Linked DNA regions of Haloglycomyces albus DSM 45210. Each later gene encodes a partner of the first gene's protein in a complex. Links are inferred from orthologs where the notes say so. Each region holds a gene or a part of one and is shown on either strand. Other genes may lie near its edges.

Region 1 (3,097 bases):
CTAACAGCATCTGAGCTGCGGGATACTCCCCATATGTACGATCTTGGTTGATCATCTCTGATTATGCCTCATATTCAGGGGAAAGTGTACCGTCGTGAATATGACCGTTATCTCATCAATCGTGTGGACGATGAGAAACCACGAAAAACCATGACACGCTGGGGTAATGGTCACTGAAATCGCAGACATTCACATTACCCCCGGACAAGAGGACGAATTCCTCTCCGCCTATCGGGAGGCCCGGCATAACGTCGCTCAATCACCCGGCCTACGGAACATGCGTATGACCCGCAGTGTGGAATCGCCCTCGCGGTTCGTACTGCTCATCGAATGGGATTCGATCGAAGCCCATGATCAAGGATTTCGTCAGACCGAACGCTTTGACGCCTGGCGTGAGGCCATCGGCGGCTACTTTGCCGAGGCACCGAAGGTGGAGCACCTCTCCGATATCGACTGAGCCGTCGTGATCTCCGCACCTCGGCTACAGCCGTGGGTTGATCCGACGCAACGGAGACCAAGCGAAGCGCTTACCTCCGGCAACAGCCGGGAGAGCCGTCCCGCCTCCCGGCACCGTCTCCTCTCACCGACCCGACCGTGTCGACCGGTCGTCAGCCTTCCGCATTATCGATTTCCCGCAGTTCACGCTTCAAATCGGCAATCTCATCACGATAGGCCGCTGCCAATTCGAATCGTAGCTCCCGAGCCGCGTCCATCATCTGTTCATTGCGTTCGGAAATCTGTTCCACGATCTCGTTGCGCAGACCTGCCGGGTCACCCGGCTGTGACTTGCGCTGTTTGGCCTTCGGCCGTTCCGAAGCCTCCAGCTGCTCGGTGTCCTCCGCTTCGGCGTACAGGTCGTCGACGATATCCCCAATCCGTTTTCGCAGAGGCGTCGGATCGATGCCGTGTTCCGTGTTGTAGGCGATCTGTTTGGCGCGCCGTCGCTCCGTCTCCTCGACCGCATGGGTCATCGAGTCGGTCATATTGTCGGCGTACATGATCACCGCTCCGGAGACGTTACGGGCCGCACGCCCGATCGTCTGAATCAATGACGTGGACGACCGCAGGAATCCCTCCTTGTCGGCGTCCAAAATCCCGACAAGCGACACCTCAGGAAGGTCCAGCCCTTCACGAAGTAGGTTGATACCGACCAGGACGTCGAAATCACCGCGTCGCAGCTCTTTCAACAGTTCCACTCGCCGCAGGGTGTCCACCTCGGAATGCAGGTACTCCACCTTGATCCCATTGTCCAGCAAGTAATCGGTCAAGTCCTCGGCCATCTTCTTGGTCAAGGTGGTGACAAGAATTCGTTCGTTGCGGGCGGTACGCTCGCGAATCTCCGCCATCAGATCATCGATCTGGCCTTTCGTGGGACGGATTTCCACATGCGGATCCACCAGGCCTGTGGGACGAATGACCTGTTCTACGAATTCTCCATCGGCCTGCTCCATCTCCCAGGATCCTGGGGTCGCCGACATATAAACGCTCTGACCGACTCGTTCGCGAAACTCCGGGAAGGTCAGCGGTCGGTTGTCGGCGGCGCTGGGAAGACGGAAGCCGTGGTCGATGAGGTTCCGCTTCCGTGACGCATCACCTTCGTACATGCCTCCGATCTGAGGCACGGTGACGTGCGATTCGTCGATGACGGTGATGAAATCGCTGGGGAAATAGTCCAATAGCGTATGCGGAGGTGATCCTGCCTCGCGCCCGTCCATATGGCGCGAGTAGTTCTCAATACCGCCGGTGGAGCCGGTCTGCTTCAGATTCTCCAAATCAAAGGTCGTCCGCATCCGGAGACGCTGCGCCTCCAAGAGTTTTCCCTGACCTTCGAATTCCGTCAGACGCTCTTCCAATTCGGATTCGATGCCGCCGATCGCGCCTTTCAAACGTTCTTGGCCGATGGCGTACTGCGAACCGGGAAACACCAGAACCTGATCGACGCGACGAACCTCTTCGCCGGTCATGGGATGCACATACGACAGCTGATCGATCTCGTCGCCGAACATTTCAATCCGAATCGCGAGCTCTTCATACGCGGGGATCAGCTCAATGGTGTCACCACGAACCCGAAAGTTGCCTTTTACCAGGTTAATGTCGTTTCGGGCGTATTGAATGTCGACCAATCGACGCAAGAGCCGGTCACGTTCCCATTCTTGACCGACTTCAAGCTCAATGGCCGAACGCAAATACTCCACCGGGGTCGCGAGACCGTAAATCGCCGAAACGGTCGCGACCACTACAACATCGCGCCTGGTCAATAGAGAATAGGTAGTACGATGCCGCAGACGTTCCACCTCTTCATTGATGGAAGCGTCCTTTTCGATAAAGGTGTCGGTTTGAGCGACATAGGCTTCGGGCTGATAGTAGTCGTAATAGGATACGTAATATTCGACGGCGTTATTGGGAAGCAGCTCCCGGAATTCCTTGGCCAACTGAGCGGCCAAGGTCTTGTTATGGGCCATGATCAGAGCCGGACGCTGCAGCTTTTCGATCAACCAGGCGGCCGTGGCGGATTTACCGGTACCCGTCGCACCCAACAGCACGGTGTCGCGATCTCCGCGTTGCACTCGCTCGTTCAGCCCGGCGATGGCGTTCGGTTGATCACCGGAAGGTTCGTAATCACTGATAACTTCGAATCGGCCGTCGGCCCGCGGAATGTCAAAAGCCACGATCCCACCTTAGCCACCGCCTCCGACATTTTCCATGCCACGGGGTATCAAGTCGGCGGTCCGAACCCACCCCAATGCCGACATCACGTAGTGATTCACGCCCTACGCGCCACCCACCTGCGCCTGAATCGTTAATCTCTTTGTGAGTAACGATAATTCGCATAACAGGCAAGGCAAGTACATCGGCCTCATGCTCATCGCCGCCTTCATGGCCGCCGCCGGTTTGATATTTCTCTATACCGGGGGTTCGGAGGACGAGGCCGCTCGCGACATCACCACCGAGGAAGCCCAGTTGTTGAGTCAGGTTCGTACGAATAACCACGGGTCCGAACCCATGGCCTTCCGAATGAAGGTGCCGACGCCCGAAAAGGAAATCATCCTCGACGGCTACGTGGACTGGACCGTCCCCTTCATTTATTCCCGCTACG
Region 2 (3,115 bases), 1.2 Mb from region 1 along the record:
GTCGCCGGAACGGAGGTGGGTCGAACCGTTGAAGGACATCATGATCACCTCGCAATACGGCCCCCGCTGGGGTTCCAGCCACAACGGGGTGGACTTTTCGGCCGCGACGGGCGATCCCATATACGCCGTTTATCCGGGTGAAGTGGTCACCGCCGGCTGGGAGGGCGGATTCGGTCGTCTCGTGATACTCGATCACGGTGACGGCGTACAGACCTACTACGCTCATAATTCCGAGCTGCTGGTCGAACCGGGCCAATGGGTGGAGGCCGGAGATCAGATTTCCAAGGCCGGAAACACGGGATTCTCGCTGGGGTCGCACTTGCACCTCGAGGTGCACGACAACGGCACACCGGTGGAGCCGCTCAGTTTCCTGCAGGAAAAAGGGCTCAGCTTGCGGTAGTTCCCGTCGGTGAGGAGGAAACTCGCCTCACCGACGCATCATTGTGGGCCGCTCACACGGCCCGGCGGCTCATTCGACCTTCGTCAGGGGCGCGAGCCGCAGAATCACCCACTTGGGCTCGCCGCTCCCGAAATCGATGCGCGCTTGGGCCCGTGGCCCCGACCCTTTCGTCTCCACCACCTTGCCGGTTCCCCATTTGGCGTGTTCGACCTGATCGCCGACCGTCAGCACCGGGACGTCGGCGGCCTCCTTCACCGCGATCGGTTGGCCGAAGGACGGCGTCTTCCCCAGTTTGCGTGGGGCCGCCGGTGGTGTGGAGTCGTTCCATTCGAGCAGCTCCCCGGGGATTTCCCCGAGGAATCGGCTGGCCGGGAAGAACTGCGGAGTTCCGAATACGCTCCGGGACGTGGCGCGGGTGAGGAAAAGGCGCCGGCGGGCTCGGGTCAGGCCGACGTAGGCCAGTCGACGTTCCTCTTCCAAGTCGTCGGGCTTCGACATGGATCGTTCGTGCGGAAACATTCCGTCGTCCATCCCGGTGAGAAAGACGGTGTCGTATTCGAGCCCCTTGGCGGTGTGCAAGGTCATGAGCGTCACTTGCCCCTCGTCGTCGGGGATCGCGTCGCTGTCGGCCACAAGGGCGATGTGTTCCAAGAACGACGCCGTGTCGGTCGCCTCGGGTTCATCGTCGTCGACGGCGGATTCGGCGGTGAACTCGTGCGCCACCGAAATCAGCTCCTGAATATTGTCCACCCGTGACTCGTCCCGTGGATCGCGAGACGCCGAAAGGTCCTCCAGGTACCCGGTGTCGGAGAGGAGCTGCTCCACGACCTCGTCCGGCCCGGCCGTATAGGACAATCGGCGCGCGTTGGCCATGATCTCGGTGAACCGCTTGACCGCCGTACGGGCGCGAGGGGACAGCTGCGGGATGTCGTCGGCCTCCGCAGCGGCGGCGGGAAAGGATATGTCCCTACTGGCCGCCCACGCCGAGACCGCCCCCACGGCCTTATCTCCCAACCCGCGTTTGGGTACGTTGATGATGCGCTGGGCCGATACCGTGTCGTCGGGGTTGACCACGAGTTTCAGATAGGCCAGCAGGTCCCGGATTTCCTTACGCTCGTAAAACCGCACCCCGCCGACGACCTTGTACGGAATACCGCGTCGGATGAAGATCTCCTCGAAGGCACGGGACTGTGCGTTGGTGCGGTAGAAGACGGCCATATCCGAAAATCCGGCCGCACCGTCGTCTATCAAGTCGTCGATACGATTGGCCACCCACGTCGCTTCGGCGGACTCGGATTCGGCGTTGTAGCCGACGATCGTGGCACCGCCGCCCTGCGACGACCACAGCTTCTTCTCCGGTCCCCGCTGGGTGTTCTTACGGATGACGCTGTTGGCAGCGTCCAGAATCGTCTGAGTGGATCGATAGTTCTGTTCCAGCAGAACGGTGCGGGCATCGGGGTAGTCACGTTCGAATTCCAGAATATTGCGAATCGTGGCCCCGCGAAAAGCGTAAATGGACTGGTCGGCGTCCCCGACAACGGACAGTTCGGAGGCGCCGTCGCCCGTCCCCACCAGTTCCCGCAGGAAGACGTATTGCGCGTGGTTGGTGTCCTGATATTCGTCGACCAGTACATGGCGGAACCGACGCCTCCAAGTCTCCGCCACTGCGGGGAAGGTTCGGAACAGGTCGACGGTGAGCCCGATGATGTCGTCGAAGTCGACCGCATCGGCCAGACGCAAGCGGTGATTGTACTCGCGATAGATGTCGGCGATGAGTCGACTGCGGGCGTCGTCGGCGTCGGCACCGGCCTGATCGGGGCTGATCAGCTCGTTTTTCAACTTCGAAATCTCAGAGGCCAGCCAGCGTGGGGAGTGCTTTTTCGAATCCAAGTGCAGTTCTTTGACGATATGTCCCAGCAGGCGCCGGGCATCGTCGGCGTCATAGATGCTGAAGCTGCTCTTCAAATCCAATCGGGCCGCTTCCCGACGTAGAATCCGCAGGCAGGCGGAGTGGAATGTCAGCGCCCAGATGCCGCGCGCCTGCGGACCGACCAACTCGTCGAGTCGTTCGCGCATCTCCCCGGCGGCCTTGTTGGTGAAGGTGATGGCGAGAATTTCACCCGGATGTGCCCCGCGCTCCCCGATCAAGTGGGCGATCCGGTGCGTCAGGACTCGGGTTTTACCCGAGCCGGCTCCCGCCACAATGAGAAGTGGTCCGCCGGTGTGTTCGACCGCCTCGCGTTGCGGTTCATTGAGTCCTTCGAGAAGCGCAGTAGCCATAGGTGTTCCATTATGCCTCGACGACCGACGCATTCTCTCCGCCACCCCGAACCGCCGTCGAGCTCCCGTCGGCACGGTTGACGACCGCTTAGACCTCCTTAAGCATCTTCTCGATCGCCGCCACGCGAGCCTTCATCTCCACCAGCGACGCCTTGACCTCAGCGGTGTCGTCCGACACTTTCTGAGCCAGTTCACGGTAGCGCTCCTCGCGTGCGGCGACCGCTTTGGCGCGCGCCACCTTGGTTCCCCAGATGATCGACACGACGGTGATGAGCGCTATGAGAAACAGAATGCCGAAGACAAAGAGCATTCCCGCGTTTTCAACTGACATGGTGTTTTCCTTCCTGTTTTCAAAGTGGGTGCGACTATGATTCCGAGGCGCGCCGCAGGGTCGACACGGCGTCCCCGATGGTTTTCGGGGTGAGCTTGAGCTGG

Evidence for each region.
Region 2: the proteins of uvrB (region 1) and pcrA are in contact, whole or in part, in a crystal structure (PDB 7EGT), measured with the Thermus thermophilus proteins. The link is inferred for Haloglycomyces albus DSM 45210 from one-to-one orthologs. Residues at the interface, in WP_096411307.1 of Thermus thermophilus: Glu23, Leu25, Arg26, Asp27, Gly28, Glu29, Arg30, Phe31, Arg55, Glu326, Asp327, Phe328, Glu379, Ser382, Gln383, His398, Gly400, Arg401; in WP_096412145.1 of Thermus thermophilus: His654, Arg656, Phe657, Gln666, Asp668, Glu669, Lys680, Arg681, Leu682, Ser683, Lys685, Tyr686, Ala687.

The regions. Positions count from the first base shown.
Region 1 is NZ_AZUQ01000001.1:2,951,781-2,954,877, reverse strand. What follows is about bases 140-3,087. They hold uvrB (excinuclease ABC subunit UvrB), read right to left. Parts: upstream 2,670-3,087; coding sequence 609-2,669; downstream 140-608. Other genes in these bases: HALAL_RS0113660 (hypothetical protein), read left to right, coding at 2,812-3,087; HALAL_RS0113670 (antibiotic biosynthesis monooxygenase family protein), read left to right, coding at 167-457. Also shown: more of HALAL_RS0113660, read left to right, coding at 3,088-3,097. UniProt on the Escherichia coli protein: The UvrABC repair system catalyzes the recognition and processing of DNA lesions. A damage recognition complex composed of 2 UvrA and 2 UvrB subunits scans DNA for abnormalities.
Region 2 is NZ_AZUQ01000001.1:1,770,435-1,773,549, reverse strand. Bases 76-3,041 are described here. They hold pcrA (DNA helicase PcrA), read right to left. Parts: upstream 2,681-3,041; coding sequence 470-2,680; downstream 76-469. Other genes in these bases: HALAL_RS0108295 (hypothetical protein), read right to left, coding at 2,769-3,011; HALAL_RS0108305 (M23 family metallopeptidase), read left to right, coding at 76-400. In the rest of the region: more of HALAL_RS0108305, read left to right, coding at 1-75; HALAL_RS0108290 (ArsR/SmtB family transcription factor), read right to left, coding at 3,046-3,115. UniProt on the Escherichia coli protein: A helicase with DNA-dependent ATPase activity. Unwinds DNA duplexes with 3'-5' polarity. Translocates on single-stranded DNA with 3'-5' polarity. Initiates unwinding more efficiently from a nicked substrate than double-stranded DNA.